Regions from separate parts of the Massilibacterium senegalense genome, predicted to be linked through region 1. Evidence: predicted binding sites of a transcription regulator. Region 1 holds the regulator's gene; each other region holds the start of a gene.

Evidence for each region. Region 1 encodes LexA, which represses DNA repair genes until DNA is damaged. Its sites were predicted from a motif close to CGAACATATGTTCG; they were not measured.
Region 2: ruvA (Holliday junction branch migration protein RuvA) is a predicted target of LexA. The motif match lies at 8,641-8,654, and genes of this name have one in related genera.
Region 3: BN1372_RS08240 (Y-family DNA polymerase) is a predicted target of LexA. The motif match lies at 4,165-4,178, and genes of this name have one in related genera.

The regions. Positions count from the first base shown of each region.
Region 1 covers NZ_LN831786.1:550,256-560,664, forward strand. Annotated here, with positions in the region: partial or broken gene BN1372_RS15485 (IS110 family transposase) at 1-91, opposite strand, end outside; gene BN1372_RS06160 (class I adenylate-forming enzyme family protein) at 405-1,943, shown strand; gene BN1372_RS06165 (thermonuclease family protein) at 2,344-3,291, opposite strand; gene lexA (transcriptional repressor LexA) at 3,579-4,196, opposite strand; gene yneA (cell division suppressor protein YneA) at 4,353-4,634, shown strand; gene BN1372_RS06180 (YneB family resolvase-like protein) at 4,917-5,558, shown strand; gene BN1372_RS06185 (DUF896 domain-containing protein) at 5,623-5,853, shown strand; gene BN1372_RS06190 (HesB/YadR/YfhF family protein) at 5,951-6,238, shown strand; gene BN1372_RS06195 (NAD(P)/FAD-dependent oxidoreductase) at 6,486-7,925, shown strand; gene tkt (transketolase) at 8,158-10,155, shown strand; gene sirA (sporulation inhibitor of replication protein SirA) at 10,290-10,409, shown strand, end outside.
Region 2 covers NZ_LN831786.1:1,199,272-1,209,680, forward strand. Annotated here, with positions in the region: partial or broken gene secDF (protein translocase subunit SecDF) at 1-903, opposite strand, end outside; gene BN1372_RS09395 (post-transcriptional regulator) at 951-1,259, opposite strand; gene BN1372_RS15585 (hypothetical protein) at 1,241-1,435, opposite strand; gene spoVB (stage V sporulation protein B) at 1,495-3,048, shown strand; gene BN1372_RS09410 (DUF421 domain-containing protein) at 3,049-3,711, opposite strand; gene BN1372_RS09415 (TIGR04086 family membrane protein) at 3,836-4,207, shown strand; gene yajC (preprotein translocase subunit YajC) at 4,250-4,513, opposite strand; gene tgt (tRNA guanosine(34) transglycosylase Tgt) at 4,533-5,672, opposite strand; gene queA (tRNA preQ1(34) S-adenosylmethionine ribosyltransferase-isomerase QueA) at 5,674-6,714, opposite strand; gene BN1372_RS09435 (DUF2905 family protein) at 6,738-6,938, opposite strand; gene ruvB (Holliday junction branch migration DNA helicase RuvB) at 6,931-7,935, opposite strand; gene ruvA (Holliday junction branch migration protein RuvA) at 7,951-8,559, opposite strand; gene BN1372_RS09450 (YhcN/YlaJ family sporulation lipoprotein) at 8,776-9,366, opposite strand; gene nadE (NAD(+) synthase) at 9,436-10,182, opposite strand; gene BN1372_RS09460 (LysM peptidoglycan-binding domain-containing protein) at 10,302-10,409, opposite strand, start outside.
Region 3 covers NZ_LN831786.1:966,178-976,586, forward strand. Annotated here, with positions in the region: gene BN1372_RS08225 (efflux RND transporter permease subunit) at 1-1,908, shown strand, start outside; gene BN1372_RS08230 (thioredoxin family protein) at 1,972-2,286, shown strand; gene BN1372_RS08235 (hypothetical protein) at 2,430-2,723, opposite strand; gene BN1372_RS08240 (Y-family DNA polymerase) at 2,867-4,117, opposite strand; gene BN1372_RS08245 (SDR family NAD(P)-dependent oxidoreductase) at 4,235-5,026, opposite strand; gene proC (pyrroline-5-carboxylate reductase) at 5,197-6,009, shown strand; gene BN1372_RS08255 (glycerophosphodiester phosphodiesterase) at 6,039-6,770, shown strand; gene BN1372_RS15215 (hypothetical protein) at 6,801-6,938, opposite strand; gene rnz (ribonuclease Z) at 7,136-8,059, opposite strand; gene BN1372_RS08265 (DUF2225 domain-containing protein) at 8,072-8,797, opposite strand; gene BN1372_RS08270 (M20/M25/M40 family metallo-hydrolase) at 9,110-10,228, opposite strand; gene BN1372_RS08275 (acyl-CoA carboxylase subunit beta) at 10,307-10,409, opposite strand, start outside.

The DNA of each region.
Region 1 (10,409 bases):
CAAATCGCATATAATCAGCAATGACAAAAGCATCTATTTCACCCGTTTTATTCATATCGCTGTATCTTTTTTTAAAGTTAGCTATTTGCCTCACACCCTGGTATATTCAAGGCCAATACGTCATTTACTAACAGATTTTTCTTGCATCGAAAGCCGTCCTAGAGCTACTAACATCAGGTTTCGAACATTAAGGTGTACAGCCTGCGTGTATGAAGGGCGAAACGTACATTGAGAAACAGTCTTTTTATGAGGTTAAGACCTGTAAGAGGGGAAAGAATTTTCTCAAATGATTCCTAAGACCATTCTCTAGGAACATCCAAGAGATTTGACATAAATGAAGGTCAATCAGTAAGCAAACAATGGGCTGAAAACGAATCTTAAATTAGTATACGAGGGGGGAGAAAATGGAACATCTTTTATTTAGTAATCCAATAAAATTAAATGCAACACGTTATGGGGATAGAGAAGCAATTTCCTTTAACGGTCTTCGATTTACTTACCGTGATTTTAACGAAAGAATTAATCAATTAGCTCATGCATTACAAAGTATCGGTGTGCAAAAAGGAGATAAAGTGGCTTTCATGTTAATGAATTGCCATCAATTATTGGAAGTAATTTTTGCTTGTGGGAAAATTGGGTCTGTTTATGTACCTATAAATTCAAGGTTTGTTGGTCCGGAAATTCAGCATGTTTTAGATGATTCTGAAGCTACTTTGTTAATAGTAGATTATCGATTTATCCATGAAGTAACTTCTTTTATTGGAAAATATAAAACGACAAAACATTTCATTGCGATAGGAACGACGGAACATGCTCACTTTTTAGAATACGAAACGTGGATTTCTACATTTAAAAAGGAAGAACCTATATCAGCATCACCTCTCAGTGAATCAGATACTCTTTCTATTATGTATACTAGTGGAACTACAGGTTATCCAAAAGGTGCAGTTCGTTCTCACCGTAGTTTATATTTAGTTGCTTTATTATTTAGCATCGAATTTCATATAGGAAGGCTTGGAAAAGGCTTAGTAGCAGGTCCATTGTACGGTGCAGCAGCTTTAAGTATATCCATTCCTAATTTATATGTAGGAAACCCTATTCATATATTGGAAACATTTCATCCGGTTAAGGTGTTAGAAGCTATTGAGCATGAAAAAACTACAACTACATTTTTAGCACCACCCATGTTAGAGGCGATATTTTCGTTACCCGAAAATATCTTACACCAATTTGATGTATCTGCCTTAAAATCTTTAATTTCAGTTGGAGCACCTTTACACACGAGCACAAAGAAAAAGGTGTTTCAGTATTTTAAAGAAATTGAATTAAATGAGTTTTATGGGGCTACTGAGTTAGGGGGGGTAGCAAATTTATTTCCTGAAATGCAAAGAGAGAAAGATCGATCTGTTGGAGTCCCCATGCTAGGTATGGAAATTGAATTACTTAACCGGGATGGAAAACAGGTGAAAGTTGGAGAAACAGGGGCGTTTTTTGTGAAAGGAGTTACTTTATGCGATGAATACTATCGAAGACCAGAAGCAAATAAAGAATCCTTTAGAGGTGAATGGCTAAGTTTAGGGGATATGGGGGTTCAAGATGAAGATGGATTTTACTATATCGTCGATCGAAAACAAGATATGATTTTATCCGGAGCTATTAATGTTTATCCGGCCGAGATTGAAGGTGTCTTACATGAACATCCTAAAGTGGAAGACGTGGCGATTATCGGTATTCCAGATGAAAAGTGGGGAGAAGTTCCATTAGCTGTTATTGTAATACGCAAAGATGAGAATGTTACGAGAGAAGAAATTATTAAATTTTGTCAGGGAAGATTAGCGAAATATAAAATTCCTAAATATATTGATTTTGTTAATGAACTCCCACGAAATTTACAAGGGAAATTGTTAAAATATCAAATTCGAAAAAAATATGTAAAAGAATGAAATGAACCTAGCTGGATTCCACCTAGCTAGGTTCAACCATTTTATTAAACAACTGACGCTACGCATTCCCCTTCCAAATCTCTAATTTGTTGGCCAGGTTCACTAAATATGTTTATCATTACTTGCTTGCTGTCTGAACGATTTTTTCGAGATACTTCTAACATCTTCTGCCTCCAAAAAATAAAATCCAACAGGAAAAATGGTTTATTTTTGAGTTGTTAGGTGTGGTTTTTTCGATGTGCCTTGTACCATTCGAAATTTGGACATACATAAAAGAAGTACCATCACGTATGTCCATTTTAATTTTCCATAAACTTGCTATCAGATAAAGTGCCACAGAGAGAAGCGGGTTACCCATAAATGAGGGAGAGAGAAAACACTGCGCTTATACAAGATTTTTTTATCTTAATGATTTACGATAACCAGCAGCTTGCGCTTCGTCTTCTGAACAAAATATTTCTTCAGCATTGGTTTTATCGTAAAACTGTTGTCCTGGCATATGATAAATTTTTTCTCCCCTGCTATTGATGTTACCTTTAATATCACAAGAACCAGATGGAGTTGGAGTAGTACTCGTACTAGTGTTGTTTTGATTAGAATTGTTCGTTATAGAACTAGATTGATAGTCTTCTATGCTCCATATTCCTAGCTTTTCAGTTTTAGCTTGTTGTTCTAACGCTTTAAATTCATCTAAGTATTTCGTATTTGGTGGATAGACCGCCACTCTAGCTAGTCCTTTTTCTATTAATGTTTTATTGTACATGCTACCATCTTGTAAATAAACGTAAGCAAGTAAACGTCCATAACGATCACGTTCTTCAATTCCTAATTCAAGTCCGATAGATGCGCCAGAAAGTGTGTCTTTTGTTAGTTGGCTTGCTTCTGGTCCAAACGGTTGTACTGGTTTGTTTGGATGCACGGTTTCGGGTGTATCTACTAAAATCATCCGAACTTTTTCTTCTTTCTCATTATCTAAACGAATCTTAATTGTGTCACCATCGGTAACACGAATAACAGTAGCCGGGATAAGAGAAACGCCTTCAACAGCTGGAATATTTGCTTGTGGTTCTTCATTGACCACTGTTTCTTCCGGATTTTCTTGTTGTTTTTGCTTATTTTCTTTTGTATCAGTTGACTCTTCGTTTTTAATAATATTTTCATTTGGTTTAGTCGATTCAGCAGTAGAAGTGGAAGAACATCCAGCAACGACAAATAATAATATGAAACTAGCAATAATCCCTATGTACTTACGATTAAAAATAAATGATTGTTTGTATAAAAATAAAATGAAAATAAATGAAAGAACCAATAATGGTAGTATTTTTACCGTATAAAGCAAAAAATCCATCTTGCTACATTCCTTTCTATTTTATAGTGGGTTTTACTGCCTGAATCCAGCTCCGAGTGCTAGGGGGGCTCAAGCAATAAGTTGTATAGTTCTATGAGGGAAAATCGTCTCATTCCACCATCCATCTTATACTTGTCAGTCTTAAACGAGTGCTCTCCGCTTTTTTGATAAAAGATAGGTAAGTGCATCTACCTATAAGAAGAGGAAAGGAAAAACACCAACAAATGGAATGATTATTTATATTGAATTATAGATGGAAAAACAGTCGAACGAAACGTTCGACTGTTTTATTGTAAGGAACGAAATACGCCAATTACTTTTCCTAAAATCGTTACTTTTGTTAAAATAATTGGTTCCATTGTAGAGTTTTCTGGTTGAAGACGGAAAACGTGATTTTCTTTAAAGAACCGTTTTACCGTTGCTTCATTTTCATCTGTCATCGCAACGACAATATCTCCGTTTTCTGCAGTAGGTTGTTTACGGACAATAACGTAATCTCCATCTAAAATTCCTGCTTCTATCATACTTTCGCCTTGAACAATTAACATAAATACATCGTCGCTGTGAATAAACCGTTGTGGGAGTGGCATAAATTCTTCTACATTTTCAATCGCAGTAATTGGTTGTCCTGCTGTTACCTTTCCAATCACGGGTACATTCACTGTTTCTTCTTTTGGTATATCAACATCCGTTTCATCTAGAACTTCAATTGCTCTTGGTTTCGTAGGGTCACGTCTGATTAATCCTTTTTGTTCTAGTCGAGATAAGTGACCATGAACGGTTGAGCTAGAGGCTAAACCGACCGCTTCAGCAATTTCACGTACAGAAGGTGGATACCCTTTTTCTTTTACTTCTCTTTTTATGAAAGTTAAAATATCGGATTGACGCTGGGATAATTTTTTCAAGAAAGACACCTCTCTTTTCTAGTACTTTTTACTAATTATTATTATAGCATTATGAAAAATAAAAGACAAACGTAGGTTCGATTTTTAATGTTGACAAGAATATATGTTCGTATATAATTATGTGTGAATAAGAACAAATATTCGGGAGTGAACATAATGGCAAATCAACTTTCTTTTAAAACAATCATTCATATTTTATTATTTAGTTTTATTTTTATCGGTATTATCTCATTTTCTATTGTGGTAGAAGCGAAAGTAAATAATCAAGCAAACCATAAAATTATAATAGTAGAGTCAGGGGATAGTTTATGGTCGATTTATCAAAGAGAAAAAATAAGCATGAGCCAAGAGGAGTTTATTGATTGGGTAATGGAAAAAAATAATTTACAACAATCAACGATTTATCCAGGACAGGAGATTATCGTTCCTGGTTCCTAAATGATACGAAACGATTTCATTTTTGAAAGAATAGCAATCGAAAAAACTACAAAAAAAAGCACCTAAAATATTGTATCGTAAAGCTTGATTAAATGAGAATGCTATTTTTCCACTATACGTTTCTTCTATTTGTTGTTTTATTCAAGGCTATGTGATTCTTTCTTCCCAATATGGAAGGAAAGTAAGATAATATAATTATGTTATAACAATAAATTTAAATGGAAGAGTAAGGAAAAAAATCATTTATATAAGGATTGATTAATAGAAATGGAGATGTAAGATGTGCGGGTTGTAATATATTGCCGTGTAAGTACAGAAAAGGAAGAACAGGTGACTTCATTAGAACGTCAAGAAAAAGAATTGACTACATTAGCGAAAGGCCAAGGCTGGTCCATCGTAGCTGTCGTGAAAGAACAAGTTAGTGGATATGAGGTAGATCGTGATGGAATGATGGATCTTTTGGAAATGGCAAAAAGGAAAGAATTTGACGTCTTACTCGTTCAAGATGATACGCGACTTGGGCGAGGAAATGCGAAAATTGCTCTTTATCATACATTAAAAAAAGACGGAATTTCCTTATATACTGTTCAAGATAACGGAGAAATGAAATTATCTGAATCAGAAGAAATGGTTTTAGAAATTGTTAGTGTAGTGGAAAAATATCAACGAAAAATACATAATTTGAAAATAAAACGGGGAATGAAGCGAGCGGTTGCAGAAGGATATGAACCAGAAAAAAATTTAAAAAATCGTCATCTTAATAGTGGAAGAGATAAAAAAGATGTACCAATCGAAGAAATTATTCGATTGCGACATTTAGGGTTAACATTTTATGATATCTCTCTAACGTTAAAAGGTATGGGTTTTGATGTATCGAAAGCTACTATTCATCGACGTTATCAAGATTATGAGAAAGAAAAATAGTAGTTTTTTTATACAAAATTCGATACAATGAAAGACAATCTTGATAAAGTGAGGAGGCGATAGTATGGTTTCAGATGACCAAATTAAACGCATTAATGAGTTGGCACGAAAACAAAAAGCGGAAGGTTTATCGAAAGAAGAAAAAGAAGAACAAACGGAACTCAGAAATTTATATATTCAAGGCGTTAGAAATTCATTGAAAAATTCGTTAAGTACCGTTAAAATAATTGATCCAAACGGAAATGATGTTACTCCACAGCCAATAAAAGCACTACGAAATAGTGGTTTGCATTAAAAACATCTAATTTTAAAAAATTAGATGTTTTTTTGTTGCAATATAAAAAGATTATGGTATACTGTGTTATATAACAAATCTTAAGGAGTGTTCAATTATGAAGTTTCATATAACAAACGCGGCGGTGAAAATGTACAAAGATGAAATGGAGTTAGGGCAAGGAGATGCATTACGATTATTTGTACGTTATGCTGGTGCAACTTCATCTGGTTTTTCGCTAGGTGTAACGCGTGATGAACCTCGTGAAGATGATTACAAAGCAGAAATTGAGGGAATTACATTTCTGGTAAATCCTGATGATGAATGGTTTGTAAACAATATGACATTAGATTATAATCAACGTGAAGACCGTGTATTATTCAATACCCCAGGGTTAATGGATTAATACGCGTTTCAAATATTAGTAATTCGTCGGGTTGTCGACAATATTAATTCCTTAATCATGTGTTTTCCCCTAGACTGTGATTAAAGCTATATAACTTTTTGGAAGAAAGTGAAAAAAGACTTGCTGTAATGGCAAGTCTTTTTTTGTTTAATAACAGAGAAAAAAAGGAATAAGATGAAGGGATTCATTTATAAAACATATCATAATGTAGCGTTTAGATCGTTTTTTAGACATAATGGAGGAACAAATGATGAAACACTATGATGTAATAGTTGTTGGTGCAGGTCCAGCTGGTATTTTTACATGTTATGAATTATTGGAAAAAGCCCCATATTTACACATCCTTTTAATTGATAAAGGACATGATATTTACCAACGACATTGCCCAATATTAGAAAAAAAGACGATAAAATGTCCACCTGCAACACGTAAAAAAGAATTTGCAGGCTGTGTACCTGCTTGCTCGATTACAAATGGATTTGGTGGTGCAGGGGCTTATTCTGACGGAAAGTTTAATATTACAAGTGAATTTGGGGGGTGGATGACTGATTATTTGCCATCTTCTCAAGTAAAAGAATTAATCAACTATGTCGACAGTATCAATTTAGCATATGGTGCAACAGAAAATATAACAGACCCATCTACAAAAGAAATTGCTGATATTGAAAAACGAGCATATGCTGTAGGATTAAAATTATTACGGTCGAAAGTAAGACATTTAGGAACGGAAGAAAATATAAAAATATTAAAACGAATTTATGAAGTATTGAAAGAAAAAATAGATATGCGTTATCAAACCGAAGTCGTGGACATCGTAACAGAAAAGACGAAAGAACAAGAACGAATAATTGGTATTGAACTTGTTCATCGTGAAACGGTACATGCGGAAAAAGTGGTAATTGTACCTGGTCGAGATGGTTCTATTTGGCTCAGTGATTTATTAAGAAAGAGACGGTATCAATTAGTTTCGAATCAAGTGGATATTGGAGTTCGAGTAGAAACTTCAAATATTGTGATGCAAGAAATTAACGAGCATTTATATGAAGGGAAATTTATGTATAATTCTTCGGTTGGAACGCGTGTACGAACTTTTTGTAGTAACCCTAGCGGACATGTAGTTGTGGAAAACCATTCTGGAACGATGTTAGCAAATGGACATGCGTATAATGATCCAGCATTAGGTAGTAACAATACGAATTTTGCATTACTCGTATCCCATATTTTTACCGAACCTTTTCATGAACCGAATGAATATGCCCATAAAGTATCACAATTGGCCAATCATTTATCAAATGGAAGTATTATTATTCAACGCTATGGGGATTTTATAAAAGGTCGTCGTTCGACACCAAAACGAATAAAAGAAGGGTTTATCGAACCCACATTAAAAGAAGCTGTTCCAGGTGATTTAGGATTAGTCCTTCCTTATAATACGATAAAAAGTTTAGACGAGATGATTCAAGCATTGGATACTGTTACACCAGGGATTGCAAATGAGCATACTCTTTTTTATGGAGTAGAGGCAAAATTTTATTCTGCCCGTCCAAAGTTAAATTCCTATTTCGAATCTGAGATTCAAGGCCTTTATATTGGTGGGGACGGAGCTGGTGTTACACGTGGGCTCGCGCAAGCAAGTGCATGTGGGGTATGGATTGCCCGAAATATTTCTGAAAAGTTATCAAAATAAAAAAAGACATAAAATTGCTTGATGAAAAAGGAAGGTAAAACAATCTCCTGTTAGTGTCACTAGTTGGATTTTCCTTAAGGAATGAACATATCTCCTATATAATGGCGGCTAACAATGGTTTTTATAAATTTTTTTTGTATGAGAGTGTTTTCATTGTCCTTGTATTCTTGTCCATAAATGTTTATCATGATAAAAGTATATGATTTTTTTGAGCGATGAAAGGATGAATAATATGTCAATTGAAAACTTGTCTATTAATACGATTCGTACATTAAGTATTGATAGTATCGAAAAAGCAAATTCTGGACATCCAGGAATGCCGATGGGTGCAGCACCTATGGCTTATTCGTTATGGACAAATTTCTTAACGGTAAATCCTAAAAATGCTTCATGGTTTAATCGTGACCGTTTTGTATTAAGTGCAGGTCATGGTTCAATGCTGTTGTATAGTTTACTTCACTTATCTGGTTTTAATGTATCAATGGATGATTTGAAAAATTTCCGTCAATGGGGTAGTAAGACACCAGGACATCCTGAATTTGGTCATACAGAAGGTGTCGATGCAACTACTGGTCCTCTTGGTCAAGGGATTTCAATGGCAGTTGGTATGGCGATGGCAGAACGTCATTTAGCAGCGACATATAACAAAGAGAACTTTCCACTAGTAGATCATTTTACATATGCAATCTGTGGGGATGGCGATTTAATGGAAGGTGTTTCGCATGAGGCAGCTTCACTAGCAGGACATTTACAACTAGGACGATTAATTGTACTTTATGATTCGAATGATATTTCCCTTGATGGCGATTTACATATGGCATTTTCTGAAAGTGTGAAAGATCGCTTTCAAGCATATGGATGGCAAGTAATCTATGTAGAAGATGGCAATGATGTAGCAGCAATTACACGTGCTATTGAAGAAGCACAAAAAGAAACATCCAAACCTACATTAATAGAAGTAAAAACAACAATTGGGTTTGGTTCGCCGAATAAATCAGGAAAATCAGCTTCTCACGGTTCTCCACTAGGAATAGAAGAAGTAGTTCTAACAAAAGCATCCTACGGTTGGACACATGAACCATTTCAAGTACCAAAAGAAGTGTATGCAGATTTTAAAGTAAATGTATGTGAACGAGGCAGAAAAGCAGAAGAACAATGGAACGAATTGTTTAAAGCATATGAACAAGCGTATCCAGCACTTGCTTCTCAGCTAAAACAAGCTGTGGATGGTACATTACCAATAGGCTACGAGGAAAAATTACCAACTTTTGAACTCGGCGATAAATTAGCTACTCGAGACGCTTCAAGCAAAGTGATTAATGCGTTAAGTGAAGCAGTTCCACAAATTTTTGGTGGTTCCGCTGATTTAGCTTCTTCGAACAAAACGTTAATGAAAAAGGAACAAGACTTTTTACCAAATCAATATGCAGGTCGTAATGTGTGGTTTGGTGTTCGTGAATTTGCTATGGGTACAGCTATTAATGGAATGGCTCTTCACGGTGGGGTAAAACCATTTGGAGCTACTTTCTTCGTTTTTTCAGATTATGTTCGCCCAGCGATTCGGTTAAGTGCCCTAATGAACGTTCCCGTTACGTATGTGTTTACACATGATAGTATTGCAGTAGGAGAAGATGGCCCGACGCACGAGCCAATCGAACATTTAGCTGCATTACGTTCAATGCCGAATCTTTCTGTCATTCGTCCAGCGGATGCCAATGAAACAGTAGCTGCATGGCGTTTAGCTTTAGAATCAGAAAAAACACCACATGCGTTAGTGCTTACTCGTCAAGGGTTACCTACGATTGAAGGAACGAAAGAAAAAGCATATGAAGGTGTAAAAAAAGGTGCTTATGTTATTAGTGGAGCGAAAGAAACGCCTACAGCTCTTCTTTTAGCATCTGGTTCAGAAGTAACACTGGCAATAGAAGCACAAAAAGAATTAGAAAAAGAAAATATTTTTGTTCAAGTAGTCAGTATGCCAAGTTGGGATCGTTTTGATCAACAAAGTGCTGAATATAAAGAAAGTGTACTACCACGTGCTATTACAAAACGTTTAGGAATTGAAATGGGTGCATCATTTGGATTCCACAAATATGTAGGTATAGATGGTGACTTATTAACGATTGATAAATTTGGCGCAAGTGCTCCAGGTAATACGGTGATGGAAAAGTACGGTTTTACCGTTGCGAATGTAGTGAAAAAGGTCAAAGAGTTGCTTGCGCATAACTAAAATTGTAAAAAAATATCGATAAGAATTTTCAAATCGACAAAACTAGTGTCCCCTTGCTCCACCATCAGACAACTATTTTTATACGAGTAGGCTATACTTGCCTTAAATAGTTAACGGACAAGGGGGACTTTTGTGTGCGACAATATCAAATCTATTTAATGGATCCCATTGTAGCGTATGATTACTTTGGGAAAGAACATATTATTTTTGATTTATTTAAAGGGGCAATGAAAGCGAAATCAAAAGAACATCTT
Region 2 (10,409 bases), 650 kb from region 1:
AAACACAAGAATGATTAAGTAAATATATGTAACGAGTGAAACAACCGAAATAAATCCTGGTAATCGATAGAAAACTAACATAAATAAAAAGATAATGGTAATCCCAATAATCCCTGCATATACAGTAGATTGTAAGGCATTTTCACCAAATTGTGCCCCAACAGAAGTTGAATAAATTTCCTTTAATTGAACAGGAAGAGCACCTGCATTTAATAAATCAGCTAATTCTTGCGCTTCTTGTTTTTTGAAGTCCCCTTCAATTAACACATCTGTCGTATTTAATACTTTATTTACTTGAGGAGATGATAAATATTTTGGATTTTCTTTTGTAACCTCTGCCAAGAAGGTATCTTTACCTTCTTCAAAGTCTAGCCAAATCACTAATAAATTTTGTCCTGGTCCTCTATCAAGCACTCCTTTGGTTACTTTTCCGAACTTATCTCCATCTTTTAATGTTAACGCTACTGCTGGTTTTCCTAATTGGTCAAACGTTAAACTAGCGCCACCTTCTTTTAAATCACTTCCACGAAGCAACACTTTATCTTCTATATCACGGAATGTAAGATTTGCCTGTGTAGATAAAATTTTACGTGCTTGGTTCTGATCTGTTACACCAGCAAGTTGCACCCGAATGCGATTTTCCCCTTCAATTTGAATATTTGGTTCAGATACACCTAATACGTCAATCCGTTTATATAACGCACTAACAGTATCATTTAATACTTCTTTCGTTATTTTTTGCCCGGGTTCTTGTGGTTTTACTTCATAAAGCACTTCAAACCCACCTTGGAGATCTAACCCTAATTTGATATCTTTTGTAATATCACGAATTGTTAAACTAACCGTTGCTACTAATAAAATAACAAATAGAAAAAAAGCAACGATTTTTCCTTTTTTGACCATATGCTTTATAGTCCTCCTTGAATGAAATTGTTCCTATGCACTATTCTTTACTTAAGTTCTTCTACATTCATCGATAACGTAGCTTCTGGCACTTCTCCTTCATCAAAAATCCAATGTGGATTTTGATATGCTTGGATTGTTAAATAATTCATGTAATCAGTTATTTTTAATCCCATTGCCATACTAACCGCTTCATACATTCTCCAAAGCTTTTTATCGCGTCCTTTGTGAAGCAAGCAAGCCCATATATCTTCTACGGTTGCTTTTTCATATCCAAGAATATGAAACTCTTTGCACTTGCTTTGTAATACAACATCAATTTGCGAACGATAGTATTCTAACTCTTTTTCTTCCATAAAGCATACTCCTTTCTTTTTTGGTTGTCATGTTTGTCCAAACGATGTGCATATAGTGAACTATACGTTTTCTTTCTTATGAACCCCTTCATCAAGAAAACAACACAAACTTTTTTAAAATCCGCACCTTTTTTTCGGTCACAGATAATCAACCACCAACGACCACCAACATGCATTCTTTACGCTCCCGCTACTGAGGGATACCGTTAATCTAGAATAAAGGCAGGAATGAACAATGACGAAAGAATCTTTTATAAAAGGTACGCTCATTTTAATCATTGCTGGTTTATTAACAAGAATTCTCGGTTTTTTTAATCGAATTATTCTCGCTAGAACAATTGGCGAAGAAGGTGTTGGGCTTTATATGATGGCAGTCCCCACCTTTATTTTAGCTGTTACCATTACACAGCTTGGCCTTCCGGTTGCTGTTAGTAAACTCATTGCGGAACAAAAAGCAGCGGGCAACCGTCAAGCAATGAAACGCATTTTGCTCGTTTCGTTATGTATTTCGTTATTGATTAGTCTAACACTTTGGGGCGCGCTTGTGTTACTCTCCCCTATTTTATCAAAAAATTTATTAACTGACCCACGAACTTTCTATCCACTACTAGCAATTGGCCCTATTTTACCAGTTATCGCTGCCTCTTCTATTTTACGCGCTTACTTCCAAGGACTTCAACAAATGAAACCTTCTGCTTTTTCGCAAGTGATTGAACAAGTTTTCCGTATTGCGTCCATCATAATCTTCACACCTTTTTTCTTACAATATGGCATTGAATTTGCTGCACTCGGTGCTGTCATTGCATTATTTGTTGGAGAGTTTGCTTCTTTTATTTACATTCTTTTATTATTTCGTAAAAAAGTTTCCTTTTCAATGGCTCCTTACACAAAAAAAAGATTTAGTTACCATAAAAAAGTAACAAAATCGTTATTAGCCGTTGCACTACCTACAACAGGAAGCCGTTTTATTGGATCGATTTCGTATTTTTTAGAACCAATTGTCGTCGCGCAAAGTTTAGCAATCGCTGGTGTTGCTACGGCCGTAGCAACAAGGCAATACGGGGAATTAACAGGATATGCCCTACCATTAGTCTCTTTACCTACCTTTATTTCGTATGCATTATCCGTGGCATTAGTTCCAGCTATTAGTGAAGCATATATTCTAAACAATCATCAAATGATTATTCGCAGGTTACATCAAACATTGCGATTATCTTTTTTAACAGGCGGGTTAGCAGTTGTTATTTTATACACGTTTAGTGAACCAATGACACGATTAATGTACGATGCACCACAAGTCGCAAAATACGTCCAATTGATGGCACCTTTTTGCCTATTTTTGTACATTCAAGGACCATTACAAGCCGTTTTGCAAGCAATGAATGCAGCTAAATTAGCAATGTTTAACAGTTTTTTTGGTGCACTCATTAAAACAATCCTTCTATTTTTATTAGCGTCAACACCTTCCTTAGGTATTTTAGGTGTTGCGTTTGCAATAGCGGTTGGGATGACCATTGTTACTATTTTTCATTTTATTTCGATTACAAAATTAATCGGCTATGTCGTACCAGCAAAAGAGTATATTGTCATGACCGTTTTGATTGTAGTTACACATTTTTTAAGTAAATACGTATATACACACTTTCTACATTCTTATACCCTTTTTTTTAAAACCATGTTCGCCATTCTCATCTCCATCGGTATTTATTTTTGTTTAGCTATTATCTTTCGGCTCATTGATTGGAAACAATTGAAAAAATTCATCCGCTTATTCGGATTGTTTCGATAGTTAAGAATCGTACGTATCAATAAAAAAACGATTTTTATCGTCCACGCTACAATACGAAATATCTTTTATTTTTCGATACCCCATTTTACGTAATTGTTGATATAACCAAAATGGGGTTTTTTGAATTAATTTTAAATGATCATGTTGAATTTCTCCATCTAAAATAATCGGTAGTGCGAGTTGGGCATTTCGCTTTTCTGGCGCCCGTTTTTCTGTATTTGGTTTCTTTTTAAACACAGACAGCTTCCCGCTTGACTCCAAAATAGCAAACTCTACATCTTTCACGTTATAGATATCTTTTTCCCTAAGTTGCATTAATAAATCATCAAAATTATACCGCTGCTTTCGCATCACTACTTCATCAATTTCCCCTTTATGAATAATAACGGACGGCTTCCCATCTAATAATTTTCTCGCCCGTTCGCTTTTAAGAGAAAGGTAAGAGAGAATGATTTGAACTAAAGCAAGTAATCCAATCACTGCTACCGTCTGGATGAGCGGAGACTTCGGATTTTCAATAGAAATAGCAGCTAGTTCCGCAATCATCATTGTAATGACGACATCAAAAACACTTAGTTGTCCTATTTCTCGTTTTCCCATTAAACGAAACACAAATAAAATAAAAAAATACATAAAAATAGTTCGAAGTAACATCACACTCATCGTTTCCCCTCCCTTTTTGTTTAGTGTGCACAAAAAGTAAAAAGTCATAACTTCTATTCCAACATTAACGACATATACATATATTAATTGTTTTACGAAAAGTAATTTTTAGGGGGGAATATCGATGACACATCGTTATACGAAAGCAGTTTTAACTGGGTTACTTTGGAGTGTAATCGGTATTATTTTTTTCGCAATCGTAGCTACTTTATTATTAAAATGGACACCTTTAACAGAAAAGAAATTGCAATTATATTACATGATATTGCCGTATCTCGTGTTATTCATTGGTGGCTGGATTAGCGGAAGAAAAGCGGGGGAAAAAGGGTTCCTTTTTGGATTTTTAACTGGGTTTTTGTATGTTTTTCTCGTATCCATCGTTCAATTTTTAGGATTTGATTATCGATTGGAAGGAAATCAATTGTTAGCATTTTTGTTTTTGGTTATTTCCTCCACTGCTGGTGGTGTATTAGGGGTAAATATGAAAAGAGAGTAAAATAAAGCCGCATCCACTATCATTGTTGGATACGGCATTTTTTTATTCACTTACTACTTCACGAACCGAACTACGGTCAAAAGTGATTTTTGAACCGTCTGTTGTTTTAATCACAATCGTTTTGTCATCGATCGCATCAATGATTCCATGACAACCACCGATTGTAATAATTTTGTCACCTCTGTTTAAGTCACTTTGCATTTGTTGCACTTGTTTTTGTCTTTTTTGTTGTGGACGAATAAGTAAAAAGTAAAACAAGACAACAAACACTAAAAGCGGACCAAATGTCGCTAAAATACTTTCCATTTTGTTTCCTCCTTCACACTTAAAAGTTTTTTGCATTTTCTTTATTGAACCCATAACGTTCAAAAAACTCTGCTTTAAAGTCTAGAAGACGATCTTCTTTAATCGCTTCTCGGACTTGCTTCATTAAGTTTATCAAAAAATAAACATTATGGTAAGATGTTAAACGAAATCCAAATGTTTCATTACATTTCACTAAATGGCGAATGTAAGCACGAGAATATGTTTTACATACGTGGCAATCACAGTTTTCATCAATTGGACGAAAATCACGGGCGTATTTCGCATTTCGAACGACGAGACGTCCTGTCGAAGTCATACATGTTCCGTTTCGCCCAATTCGTGTTGGCAAGACACAGTCAAACATGTCTACCCCATTCATCACGCCATCAATGAGTGAATCCGGAGACCCAACGCCCATTAAGTAACGTGGTTTATTCGTTGGGAGAAGTGGTGTCGTAAAAGAAAGTACTTGGTTCATCACATCTTTTGGTTCCCCGACCGATAGTCCCCCAATCGCGTACCCAGGAAAATCAAGACTTACTAAATCTTTTGCACTTTGTTTTCGTAAATCTTCAAATTCTCCTCCTTGCACAATACCAAACAACCCTTGTTTATCCGTGCGGTCATGTGCAGCTAAACATCGTTCGGCCCAACGGCTCGTCCGCTCCACTGATTGTTTCATATACTCGTGTGTAGCGGGATATGGTGGACATTCGTCGAATGCCATCATAATATCAGAACCTAATGCGTGTTGAATTTGCATTGATTTTTCGGGTGATAAAAATAATTTTTCCCCGTTTAAATGATTACGAAAATGAACCCCTTCTTCGGTAATATTTCGTAAATCACTTAAACTAAAAACTTGGAAACCTCCAGAATCCGTTAAAATTCCTTGGTCCCAATTCATAAAGGAATGAAGACCACCAGCTTCTTCTACAATATCCTCTCCAGGACGCAGCCATAAATGATACGTATTACTTAAAATAATACCAGCACCCATTTCTTTTAATTCTTCTGGGCTTAACGTCTTTACGGTTGCAAGTGTACCGACTGGCATAAACATCGGTGTGTCAAACGTACCATGTGGCGTATGAATACGACCAAGCCTTGCTCCGGTATGTTTTTCTGTTTTGATTAATTCATATGTAATGGCTGACATATTATTCCTCACCTTCTAAAATTAACATCGCATCTCCAAAACTAAAGAAACGATAACGTTCTTTGACTGCTTCTTCATACGCATGCAAGACGTTTTCTCTTCCTGCTAACGCACTAATTAACATAATAAGCGTTGATTTTGGTAAGTGGAAATTCGTAATCATTCCATCAATTGCTTGAAACGAATATCCTGGATAAATAAAAATAGTTGTCCAACCGCTTTCTTCCATAAAAGTTCCGTTATGTTTGGACGCAATCGTTTCTAATGTCCGCGTAGACGTAGTACCTACTGCAATAATTCGTCCACCACGTTTTTTTACTTCATTTAGCTTATCCGCTGCTTCTTTAGACATTTGATAATATTCACTATGCATCGCATGGTCTTCAATCTTTTCTGCACTTACAGGTCGAAACGTACCTAATCCAACGTGAAGCGTAATAAATACTTCTTCAATGCCTCGTTCTTTTGCTTCTTTTAACAATTCTTCGGTAAAATGAAGACCAGCAGTTGGAGCAGCTGCAGACCCTTTTTCTTTCGCATATACCGTTTGATAACGGTCTTTATCATCTAATTGTTCTTTAATGTAGGGCGGAAGGGGCATTTCTCCTAATCGGTCGAGTAGTTCGTAAAAAATACCATCATAAGCAAACATAAAGTCTCTTCTTCCATCTTCCCCAACATACGTGCAAGTCGCTTCTAACAAGCCATCTCCAAATGTAAGCACGGTTCCTTCTTTCACTCGTTTGGCAGGCTTACATAATGTTTCCCATCGATCATTTCCTTGTTCTTTTAATAACAATACTTCTACTTTTGCACCCGTTTCCTTTTTTACCCCAAATAACCGGGCTGGAATGACACGTGTATCGTTGAAAACAAGGCAATCCCCTTTTTTTAAGTACGATAAAATATGTTTAAACGTATCATGTGTGAGCTTTCCTGTTTTTTTGTCTAATACTAATAAACGAGAAGCAGTCCGATCTTGTAGCGGTGTTTGTGCAATTAATTCTTCTGGTAAATCATAATCAAATAACTCGATATCCAAAAAAGTCACCTTCTTGCAAAAAATTAACGAAATCGTCCTAAAATCATAAAAATTAACGATAAAACGATACTAATGATAATACTCGTTACAATCGGAAAATAAAAGGTCGTATTTCCTTTTTTAATTAAAATATCTCCCGGAAGTTTCCCGATAAACTGAATAAATATTCCGACGACAATCATAATAATTCCAATGGTTATAAAAAGCTTTCCGAATTCACCCATTTTTTGGTTCCTCCATTTGAAAATGGTCATACGCTAATTTCGTAGCAATTCTTCCACGTGGCGTACGTTTAATAAACCCAATCTGTAATAAATATGGCTCATATACATCTTCAATTGTATGAGATTCTTCGCCAATTGTTGCAGCAATTGTATCAAGTCCCACTGGCCCACCGTGAAATTTTTCAAGTAAACTCTTTAATAATTTATGGTCAATATAATCTAGTCCTAAACGGTCTACTTGCAAAAGTTCCAATGAATAGTCTGCCACTTCTTTCGTAATATTTCCATCAAAACGCACTTGTGCAAAATCTCGTACCCGTCGTAGTAGACGGTTTGCAATTCGCGGTGTGCCTCTAGAACGGCGGGCAATTTCATATGCTGCTTCTTTTTCTATTTCCACTTCAAAAATATGAGCAGTTCGTTCTACGATTTGTGCTAATTCTTCCGGTGTATAATATTCCAAATGTAAAATGACACCAAATCGGTCCCGAAGTGGCGCGGTAAGAAGCCCAACACGTGTCGTTGCTCCTACTAACGTAAATGGTGGTAAATCTAGTCGAAGCGAGCGCGCTTGCTCACCAGAACCAATGACAATATCTAAACAAAAGTCTTCCATCGCTGGATATAATACTTCTTCAATAGACCGGTGTAGTCGATGGATTTCATCAATAAACAATACATCTCCTGGTTGTAAGGAAGATAAAATCGCTGCTAAATCACCTGGTCGTTCAATCGCAGGTCCACTCGTTGTTCGTAACTCCCCGCCCATTTCATTGGCAATAATCGAAGCGAGTGTCGTTTTCCCCAGTCCAGGTGGTCCGTAAAGTAACACATGGTCCAACGCCTCGCTTCGCATTTTCGCCGCTTCAATAAAAATCGTTAAATTTTCTTTTACTTTCTTTTGCCCAATATATTGTTTTAAAAACTGCGGTCGTAATTCTAGCTCATACTCTTCCTCATTAGAAAAAGACTCCCCAGAAATGATGCGATCCTCCACTATTCTCCCCCTCTCTTATTTCAACATTAATTGTAGTGCTCGTTTTAAATACATATCTGTTGTGCCCGTTTCTTGTTCGAGCGTTGGTGTAATTTTTTTAATTTCTCTTTCGCTATACCCTAATGCTTTCAATGCTTCTATTGCTTCTTTTAACGCACTATTTTCTTCCGTTTGAACTGGCACCATTATTTCGGTTGTCGCAGCACGGAATAAATCAGGTGCTAAATCATCCAGTTTTCCTTTTAAGTCTAAAATAATTTGGCGTGCTGTTTTTTTTCCTACGCCAGGAAACTTCACTAAAAATTGTTCGTTTTCCTCTTCAATCGCCTGCACAATATGTTCCGGGTGACCAGACGCTAAAATAGCAAGCGCTCCTTTCGGTCCAATGCCTGATACTTGAATCAATTTTTGAAATAACATCTTTTCTTCTCTCGTTTCAAAACCGTACAGGGTAAATTGATCTTCTCTTACGTAATGATATGTATAAATAATCATTTCTTCATGCATATATTTTTGAAATTGGTAATTGTTCGGACAACGAACTTGGTACCCGATCTGCTGATTGTCCAGTACAATATATTCAGGTGTAATATAAACTAATGTTCCTTTTATATAATCAAACAATGTGAATGTCACGTCCTTTACGATAGTTAACCCATCTTTATTGTACCATAAGGGATGGAGCAAAAAGTTTTTGCACAAAAACGAATGTACGTTCTTTTTTCATTGTATCGTAAATTTCATCATTTGCCTATCATCTATTTATAAACTTCTTCCACGATATCATACTTCTACTTCTTTTCATTACAATGAAAAAGAGTAGAGAATCTCTCTACCCTTTTAACGATTATTTTCAAATGGACGTGCTGCTGCGTTCCCTAAATCATTCACGATGGCACGTATATCACTCGTCACTTCATCCATGGCACTACCGCGACGAAGTCTTGTATCCACATCACGAATTCGTCCGTTTAATTTGGAATCGGAAACGACTCTGATTTCATCTTTATTCGTCATCGTTTGGCAAATATTTCGTGCTTCTTTTTCTACATTATTCACATCGTTTCTTGTTGTATCAATTCCAACAAGTGCTGTATCCTCATATAGGATTACCGATGCATTTTTTACTCCATTAATTTGTTCGATTCTTTTTGCTACTTGCTCTGCTAAACGGCCGTCGTAGTCTTTGTAATACCCAATGTTTGTTGTGTCATTTCGACGCATTAACCGGTCGTCACGAACGTCACGAACAGTACGATCATTCGTATTAGGCCCAAAACTAGTGTTTTTATTGTCCGTTACGTCGTTATTTCGGTTTAACGCGTTATCATTGTTGTTTCGGTTTAGCGCATTGTCGTTATTATTCGTACAAGCTGCTAGACCACTTAAAAGCATCACAGATGATAAAGTAGCTATCATTGTTTTTTTCATTGTAAAACCCCCCTTCAATGCTTAATGTGGCATAAAAGAGGAGTTCTTAATCCATGAAGAAATTGGATACTATTTCGAAAATTTTGGTGGTGTTGCTGCAAGATTTCGTTTATGCTCGGAACGTTGATGTAATCGTTCGATAATTTGGCGATCTTGTTCTGGAATTTCTTTTCCTTCTAGAAAATCATCAATTTTATCGTAGGTCGTTCCCATCTCATTTTCATCTGTTTGTCCTTCCCAAAGACCTGCACTTGGAGGTTTTACGATAATATCTTCTGGGACACCTAATGTGATTGCAAGTTCCCGTACTTGACGTTTTGTATAATGAACGAGTGGTAAAAGATCACATCCACCATCGCCAAACTTTGTAAAATATCCTGTGTACCATTCCGCCGCATTATCCGTTCCAACAACTAAATATCGATAGTTGTTTGCAACTGTATAAATCGTACTCATTCGCAACCGAGCACGCAAATTGGCATCCCCTAGTTGACGAGTATCTTCTTTCCAATCACCTAGCGTGTTAATTCCCTTTTCCACCCGAGAAAAAACAGCATCATGTGCTTCTGTTAGATCAATCGTCATATTTTTAATGCCGCATCCTTCTACTACTTTTAACGCATCGTTAGCATCTCCAGCATGACTTTTACACGGTAAAATCACACTTAACGAATCATTAGGAAATGCTCGCTTGATTAAATACGCAATAACTGCTGAGTCAATACCACCACTTAATCCAACAATTAATCCTTTCATTCCTGCTTGATGTACTTGTTCTTGTAACCATGTTACTAACTTGTCAACATGCGCCTCCATACGTCTACTCCTTTTTATCGAATCGTTTTCTTTAGTTTAACACAATTTGCATAAATATTAGAGGCTTTCCCTTTTTGGCGTTTCCAACAAAAAAAAGACGATTCCTTTTGAAATCGTCGCTACACTTCTTCTTCCTCTTCCTCTGCTTCTCGGTAAGGACCTGGTTGCGGAGAAGCTGGATATGGTTGTTGTACCGATTGCACCGGATATCCGTATGGTTGTGGCAT
Region 3 (10,409 bases), 420 kb from region 1:
TTAAATATTATGACCCTCGGGGGCATGGCTGTAGCTGTAGGGCGAGTGGTAGATGACAGTATTGTCGTGATTGAAAATATTTTTAGAAGAATACGGAAATCTAATGGAGAAGAGAATAAAGATGAACTTATCGTTAGTTCTACGCAAGAAATTTTAAAAGCGATTACTTCTTCTACTATTACAACCGTGGTTGTCTTTTTACCGCTTGGATTAGTCGGGGGCATTACATCGCAATTTTTCTTACCTTTTGCGTTAACCGTTGTTTTTGCCCTTTTAACGTCTTTAGTCGTAGCTATTACAATTGTACCGACGCTTTCTAAGTTTTCGTTCAAAAAAGTAAAGCCAGAAACAAAGGAAGGCAAAGTGACACAACTTTATGCCTCTTTTTTACAAGCTTCTCTACGTCATAAAGGAGTGACGATTGGTTTATCTATCGCCTTATTAATGGGTTCTTTATTTCTCGTCAAACCTTTAGGATTTGTCTTTTTACCAAATGAAAAACAAAAATCACTCATTGCTCAAATTGAGATGCCATCTTCTACACCATTAGATCAAACAAATGTGATTTCGCTAGAAGCTGAAAAAGTGTTGCTTAATAAGAAATCAATTGATGATGTCACAATTAGTATTGGTAGTCGTGATTTTGCAACAGGTTTGAAACGACAAAATCTCGCTAATTATTTTATTAATTTAAAAGATGGTTCTGATATCGATAAAGAAATTAAAGCCATTGAAAAGGATTTAAACGGTGTAGCTAGTCGTTACTCTAAAAAGGCGATTATTTCTGTGCAAGAAGCACCATCTGGTGGACCGCCATCAAGCAATAAATTAACGATTGATTTGTTTTCGAATGACATAGATGCACTAGAAGCAAAATCGAAAGAAATCGAAGCATTAATGAAAAAGGAAGAACGTTTAAAGTATGTAACGAATAATTTCCAAGAAAAACAGCAACAATGGCTTGTTTCGATTGATTCCGAAAAAGCAAGCAATTTAGCTATTTCTAACTTTATGATTCTCAGTTTAGTAAGTGATCAAACAAAGCCTGTTTCTGTTGGAAATCTTATCCTAGATGGAAAAGAACAAAATGTAGAACTTGCATATAATACACCACTTGCATCTAAAGAAGAACTTGAAAACATTCTCGTTTTTAGCAATCAAGGACCAATTCCGTTAAAAGAAGTAGCAACAGTAGAAAAAGTGAATGCGGTAACATCTATTCAAAAATTAGACAGAAAGGTGTATGCTCAAGTTTCTGCACAAATTGATGATAAAAATTTACGTCAAGTAACAACTGATGTAAAAGCAAAAGTAAACAAAGAAATTGACTTCCCTGATACGATGAAAGTACGTGTTGCTGGTGATACAGAAGACGCAGAAGAAACGTTCCAATCCCTTGGTCTAGCAATGATTGTAGCCATCGGTCTTGTGTATGTCACAATGCTTATTACATTTGGTCAAGCAAGAATTCCATTAATTATTTTATCGTCGCTCGTATTCGTACCAATTGGTTCGTTTGGCGGATTGTTTATTTCTGGTGAGCCATTGTCTGTAAGTGCGATGATTGGGATTTTAATGTTAATTGGAATTGTAACGACAAACGCTATCGTTCTAGTCGATCGAATTGGTCAAAATAGAATAAAAAAAGGCATGAACATTGAAGAAGCATTAATAGAAGCAGGTAAAACACGATTACGTCCCATCTTAATGACTGCTTTTGCTACAATTGCTGCTTTACTACCACTTGCATTCACTACTTCGAGTGGAACATTAATTTCAAAAGGCTTAGCAATTGTTGTCATCGGTGGATTAACAACTTCTACTTTATTAACACTTATTCTCGTTCCAGTCCTTTATGAACTATGTTTCTTCCGCCAAGTAAAAAAAGAAAAAAAAGCTACTAAATAAGAACTTTTAAAAAGGAAGTGCATGTTGTATATGATATAATAACGAAAAAGGAGGCGTTTCATCATGCAAGAATTAACGACATTAGAAGTATTCAACGAAGTAATCAATGGTGAAAAAACGACCATTGTCAAATTTTATACAACATGGTGCCCTGATTGCACTCGCATGAATATGTTTATTGAACCAATTATAAAAGAACATGCCGATAAAGATTGGTACCAACTTAATAAAGACAATATTGAAGACGTTGCGATGAAGTATGATGTAATGGGAATACCTAGTTTACTTGTATTTAAAAACGGTGAAAAAATCGGCCATTTACATAGTGCAAATGCTAAAACACCAGAAGAAGTACGTGAATTCTTATCTCAATTCTAATCAAAAGGCAACGAATGCTTATTAAGTAGTTAGAACATTAAAAATCCCTTGTTTTGCATTACAACAAGGGATTTTTTGTATACTTCTTTTTGTTTAGATTTTATGCTACATATATTTATCAAATAAGACGGTTCCTCATTTACTTATACTGTAAAAATTTCTTTACAATCTTTCTGAATACAATTTACTACTTCGTCTACTGTTTTATATTTGTCACCAAGTCGGTAACGTGCAATCGTTAAAGCAGATTGAAAAGAATGACCACCTGTTTTTAATACTCGAACCATTTCTTCACAACACTCTTTTTCCATTTCTGTCACATCTTCGCCTTTTTGCACTACTTCGTTAGACATACATTTTTCGTATAACACTTCAAAACCGTCTTTCAACTTATCAATTTCCAATGGTTTTACTTCTACAACACTACTTTGGATCATTTTTATTCACCTCATAGAATGATTAATGAACAGCTTCATCTTTAATATAGCATGGATTTGTAAATAAAGTGTGACAGATTTATTAACTTTTTGAAAAAAATATGCATTCTATTCATTAAATGTGTCATACTATTTTTACACTTTTATGCCTGATGTCCTCCAATTAACTTACTTCGTTCATGAATCGTACTTCCTTTCGTATAAGAAACAGCACGAAGCAACGAAGTGGTACCATACTTTTTTCGAATTTCATCCATTGCATACCCAAGTTTTCGTTCTTTTTCTTTATTAGGGTGAAACAAATTCAACTGCATTGTATCATCATTTGCCAAATGGGAGAGAGAGATGTGAATTTGTCGAACCGCTTGATTTGGATTATCATACTTCATAAAAATAGCTTTACACGTTTCGTAAATGTCCATTGTAATATTTGTTGGTTCCTCTAACGTTTTAGCATGTTGAAAAGAATAATAATTGCTATATCCAATGGTCAACATGACAGTTTGGGCAACTTGGTGATCTTCCCTAGCTCTTCTTGCAATTTCTTCTGCCATCTCTAATAACACACATAAAACTTCTTTGCGATGATGATAATCACGCAATAAAATTTGTCCCTTTTCATATCCTTTCCTTGCGACCTCAGACTGTTCTCCAATATTGGTTATATCAATCCCATGTGCATGATAATAAAGTTGCTCTCCAATCATTCCAAATTCTTTTTTTAACGTTGCAACCGGAGCGTGTGCCAACTGACCAACTGTCATAATTCCTAATCGATGCAAGCGCCTTTCTATTCTTTTTCCAATTCCCCACATTTTATGAAGTGGTTTTACCGGCCATAGTTTTTCTGGTACATCTTCATATTTCCAATGCGCAATCCCCACTTGCTTCGCTTCTAAATCTAAACTTAATTTAGCAAGCAACATATTGTCTCCAATACCAACAGAAGACGGCAAACCGTATGTACGTTTAATATCATCTTGTATCCGATAAGCCGCCTCTTTCGCTTCCCCCCATAGACGTTTCGTTCCGTCCATGATTAAAAAACTTTCATCAATACTATATGGATAAATACATTCTTTTGGAACGTATCGATAAAATAATTGAGATAGTTTTACCGACATCTGCAAATATTCCCTCATATCAGCATTTACAATAATAATATCTGGATGATTAGGAATCTCGAATAATCGATTTCCTGTTTTGATGGAAAATCGTTTTTTCATCATTGGACTAGAAGCTAACACGACACTGCCTTGTCGCGATTGATCCGATACAACCGCTAAACATACTTTTTCTGGATCATATCCATATTTCACTGCAGAACAACTAGCAAAAAAACCTTTCATATCAATACAAAATACAGTTTTTCTCGGTAATGTACGTATGTCCATCTTTTCTACCTCCATCAAGAACAAATGTTCTATAAATATCATATCAGGGAACGAATGTTCGAATCAAGAGGAAAAAAATAAAAAAGCAACCAAATCCGTACTGGATTGGTCACTTTCTCATTTCATTTTAAAAGAATCTCCACCAATTTTTTCTGTTATGGATGGTGCGAGCTGGTATGCTTTTGCTCCAATTCCCATCCACCATGGTAAATTGATTTCACGTTTTGGCTGATGAATTGCTTCGATTACTTTTTTTGCAACAAATACTGGATCTAACATATATCGTTCTACTGCTTTTTCGTATGTTCCACTGCGATCAGCTAATTCGAAAAAGTTTGTGCGAATTGGTCCTGGGTTCAACAATGTCACGTCAATATCGGTCGTAGATAATTCCAACCGTAGTGCGTTCATCATCCCAATCACAGCATGTTTAGTTGCTGCATATATACTCGACTTAGCGGTTGCCATTTTTCCTGCAATAGAAGCAGTTGTAATAATATGCCCCTTCTGTTGCTTTTTCATTATTTTCAGCGCTTCTTGGGTACAATAAAAAACGCCAAAAACATTTACTTGAAACATCCGCTTCATTTCCTCATCCGTTATATCCATGAATGTTTCAAAAATACCAAAACCGGCATTATTCATTAATACGTCTATCGTTGGATACGTTTCTCCTATTCGTTGAAAAACAGATGCCACTTGTTGTTGATTTGCCACATCTACTGGATAAATAGAAACACTTCCTGTTCCTTTTTGGTCTAATTCTTTTTTTATTTCTACTAATACATCTGCTCTTCTTGCCAATAAGATAACATTCGCATGTTGTTCAACACATTGTCCCGCTATTTCTTTTCCAATTCCACTAGAAGCTCCTGTAATTACAATCGTTTTATCTCGTAAACTCGTCATTATTTTCTACTCACATTCTTTCTTATTCATCGTTTTTTATTTCTTTCATTTTAGCATGGAAGGTAGCTTTTAGCGATATTTCTATCGCAGAACAACCGCCTTGACACATCCCCTTTTCAGTTGCATAATGACTTCAAGTACGCGTCGTCATAATCAGAAAGGATGATACTATGATACATAATAAGAAGATAGCTTTTTACGGTGCAGGGGCGATGGCAGAGGCAATTATTAGCGGCATCGTAAAAAGTGAACTAATCCCATCTACTAACATTTTAGCAATAAACCGTAGTAACAAGGATAGATTAACATATTTAGAGGAAATTTATCATATTCAGACATCACAAAACCTACAAGATTTACAATCTGCTACCATTATATTTTTAGCTATGAAGCCAAAAGATGTACATAAGGCACTTTTACCGTTGCAACAATTTTTGCATAACGATGCGCTGATTATTTCTGTTGCTGCCGGCATTTCTTGTGCACAAATTGAACAAGCTTGTCAAAAACAAGTGGCTGTTATCCGCTCTATGCCAAATACATCCGCAACGTTAGGGCTTTCTGCAACTGGGATTGCGAGAGGGATGTATGCATCCGACACACACGTTCAAACAGCAAAAACATTATTACAAACAATTGGGATTGTTGAAGAAGTAGAAGAAGACCAACTACATGTCATTACAGGATTATCAGGAAGCGGTCCTGCTTATTTTTACTACGTAGTAGAAGCAATGGAAGTCGCAGCTATTCAATTAGGATTGCCTGAAAATTTAGCACACGATTTTGCTGTACAAACCATTTTAGGTAGTGCGTCGATGTTAAAAGAAACCCAAAAACCAGCACCATTACTTCGTAAAGAAGTGACGAGTCCAAATGGGACAACGGAAGCAGGTATCCGTACACTCGATGAATATCATGTGAAAGAAGCTATTCAACAATGCGTCAAAAATGCAACAAAACGATCGATAGAATTAGGAAAGTAAGTATTAACCATAAAAGGGGGGGGCAAACGGTGAAAACACTCATTATCGCACATCGAGGTGCCAGTAAAGTATGTCCCGAAAATACAATGGCTGCTTTTAAACAAGCATTAACGTATAAAGCAGATGGTATTGAATTAGATGTACAACTAACAAAAGACGGAATACCCATTGTAATTCACGATGAGACGTTAGGAAGAACAACGAATGGAAAAGGATACGTATGTAACCATTCTTTACAACAATTAAAAGCCTTAAACGCTGGATCGTGGTTTCATCAATCATTTGCAAAAGAAACGATCCCTACATTAGAAGAAGTACTTCAATGGCTTCACACCAAACCTTTACTTTTAAATATTGAATTAAAAAATGCCATTATAGATTATCCACAACTAGAACAATCGGTACTTCATTTAATAAAAGCTTATCATATGGAAGAACGAACCGTATTCTCTTCTTTTAATCATAATAGTTTAGTACGTTTAAAAAAATTAGATCCATTTGTAGAAGTAGCTCCTCTTTACAATGCGCGATTAATGGAACCATGGAATTATGTTGCACAGTTTGGGGGGATAAGTATCCATCCTGCCTTTCGGACATTAGACGAAAAAAGTGTTCGATCCTTCCAACAACACGGTTTGACGATACGCTCGTATACTGTTAATCGAAAACAACAACTGCGCAAAGCTTTTCAGTGGAATTTAGATGCTATCGTCACAGATGTTCCAGATATCGCACGCACCATTCGAAACGAATATAAGTAAAAAAAAGCGGTCAGATTGATCGCTTTTTTTTTATGATATATGTGGTTTTTGGTGAGAAGAAAATTTACGAACAAGACGAACAGTAAATGGATCACGCACACGATACAAGATATTAAACATAACCCCAAGATACGTAACAACTGTTAAAGCAATAAATGCCATAACCATGATTCACACCTCGTTTTTCCGTGATATAAGTATATAAACGTTTTTAGTAACGATATTGAGTATTGTTTTCATTTATGATTATAGCATGACTGAGAATAATATTCAATCCTTTTTGTTTTTTTACGAAAAAAAGAAAGCTTCTATCAATAAAAGAAGGACCCTTAATAGAAGATTTCTTTACATGCAAACACCATATTTTATTTTCTCGCGATAGAATACGTCAAAAAATCGGATGCAATAGTAACAGCTGGAAAGCACTGCTTTGCTTCTTCTATAAAGGAAACAAGTGCCTCTCCTTGGAACCTTGCACTAATATGCGTTAAGATGAGCTCTCTTGCATTGGAGTCCTTTGCAATTTGAGCAGCTTCTTTTGTAGTAGAGTGAAAAAAACGAACAGCATGTTCGGCTTCTTTTTCCGAAAAAGTTGCCTCATGAATTAATACATCTGCCCCTTCTGCCAATGCAACTGATGCTTGCGTTGGTCTAGTATCACCTAAAATCGTAACAATACGACCTTTTTTCTTCGGTCCTACAAATTCCGATGCAACTAAAAAGCGTCCGTCTTCTAACAGAACATCCACACCTTCTTTTAGCTGTTGATAAATAGGTCCTGGTGTTACGTGTAACGCTCTCAATTTTTCTACTAGTAAAATTCCTGGTTGTTCATACTCACAAATACGGAATCCAAAAGAGGGAATACCATGTTTCAATTGTTTTGCCGAGACAACTGCTTGATTCGTATGTAACTCCCACCCATCTTGTATTTCTTCAATATGAAGAGAATACCGCAAATGAGTTTGACTAACGTGAAGACCCGTTTCAATAAACGTACGTATGCCCGCTGGACCATAAATAAAAAGAGGAGTCGTACCATCTAAAAAAGAGCGACTAGATAAAAGACCTAACAAACCAAAAATATGGTCCCCGTGAAGATGGGTAATAAAAATTCTAGCAATTTTTCTTGGCTTTAACGATGTATGTAATAGTTGATGTTGTGTTGCTTCGCCGCAATCGAACAACCAGATTTCTCCTTCTTTGTTTAACCAAGATAAAGCGATGCTTGCCACATTTCGTTCTTTTGCTGGCATCCCCGCACCTGTACCGAGGAATGTAAGTTGCATCTTGTTACCTCCTTACTTTACCATATCGGTTCCCGCTTGCTCGTTCCCCATTTGCGCATATTGTTCTCTCGTTACACGCCATTGTTCTCTTGCCATTTGAACGTATTTTGGATACATTGATTTCATAGAATGATTAGCTGCTTGTGAAAAATATTGTATAGCGTCGTGGTAATTTCCCAGACGACGATATATTTCCCCAATTAAATAAATGACACTAATTTCAGGCACTTCCGATGTCGCATAGTCTCCATATGTATATGCTTGTTCATATTCTTGAAGTGCTAATCGTAAAAAGCGTTCTTCTAAATCCACTTGTTCAAGTTGACGATATAGCCAAGCTAATCGCATACACAAGCCTGCAAGTACAATATGCTTTTCTCCTTTTAAAGAAGCAGATAAAATAGCTAATTTATACGTTTCAATCGCCATTTGTTTCGTGCGCTTATCACTAAAACTATGCTTTATCCACTTACTAACTATCTCTTTTTCGATTCGTTCATAAGCTCCCGGCGGAAAATAAGATGGGGTATGATCAGAAAAAGAAAAACCACATTCAGGACAAACATTAATAAAATAAAGAACAGGATTACAATCATCCTCTTCATAATACGAACAAAAATCTGTATCTGTTTTAATGGGGCGGGCAAATTTCGTTCGTACTTTTTTCGACGTAAATTTATGGTGACAATGCAAACACGTAACTCGCTTGTCATACAAAGGCTTTAATGGTTCATTCATAAATGTCACCTTTCTTGTTCACTAAAACTCCTACCTTACATCCTACTATTGTCTTATAAAAAACAGCGAAAGGAAAGGCATTTAATCAAATTTTAAAAAAGAAATCTGGATTAACGTAGGTCTTATCACCTGTTAATAAAAAATAAGTTTATTATTTTTACGTTTATTTCTCCTCAACAGGCAGTAAGATCCCCATTTCATAAAGTGAAAAAGCAGTTGAATGTGGAAAAGCAAAAACCCCATCTGATAGAAGATTTCGTTATTCCTTTTAGTTCTCTTTTTTAATCAAAAGAATATCCTAATCCCGCTCGCTTATGCTTTTGCTGCTTCTTTCATAATTGCTACAACCATTTCGGTTGCCTTAACTAATTCTTTAATGGGCATTTTTTCATGAACAGTATGGATTTGTTCATAACCAATAGCTAAGTTGACAGTAGGCACCCCGTATCCAGCAATGACATTCGCATCACTTCCACCGCCACTTTTAACTAGTTTAGGTGTACGACCAATCATTTCTGCTGCTCGTTTTGCCATTTCTACTACTTCATCCCCGTCTTTATAAGAAAATCCTGGGTACATCACTTCTGTATGAACATTTGCTCGTGCACCCAGTTTTGTAGCTGTTTCTTCAAAAATGTCTTTCATTAACTGTACTTGTTTACTCATTTTTTCTTCTGTTAAAGAACGAGCTTCTGCTAAAATTTCCACGTAATCACAGACGATATTCGTTGCGCGTCCACCGGCAAAACGACCGATATTTGCAGTTGTTTCTTCATCAATCCTACCAAGTGGCATTTTAGCAATCGCTTTTGTTGCTACTGTAATACTAGATACCCCTTTTTCAGGCTCTACACCAGCATGTGCTGTTTTACCCAAAATTTCTACTTTCATTTTTGCTTGTGTCGGAGCAGCAACCACAATTTCACCTACTTCTCCATCACTATCTAATGCATACCCGTATTTCGCAAGTAATCGACCACTTTCTAAATGCTTGGCACCTTGTAATCCTGATTCTTCTCCTACTGTAATAACAAATTGAATCGTTCCATGTTCGATATTTTGTTCTTGTAACAGACGAAGTGCTTCAAACATGACACTAAGCCCAGCTTTATCATCCGCACCTAAAATGGTCGTTCCATCGGTTACGACATATCCATCTTGAATCAATGGTTTGACACCATTTCCAGGTGTAACAGTATCCATATGAGATGTAAAATAAATAGGAGTTCCTTCTGTTGTCCCTTTTAATGTACAAATTAAATTTCCAGCGCCATGACCTGTTTGATTCTTAGAATGATCTTCATACACTTCTAGACCAAGCGATTGGAATTTTTGTTTTAAAACCTTTGCGATTTTTTCCTCATGTTTCGTTTCAGAATCCACTTGCACTAACTCTAAAAACTCTTGTACTAATCGTTCTTCGTTTACCATAAAAAAGCCTCCTTATAATCGTACAATAAAATGGCTACTTTATTGTACCGTATAAGGAGGCAAACTTCAAAAGAGATATTATAAAGGAATGTTACCGTGTTTTTTGTATGGACGAGTATCTTGTTTGTTACGTAACATTTCCAATGCTTGGATTAATTTAATACGTGTTTCACGAGGGTCG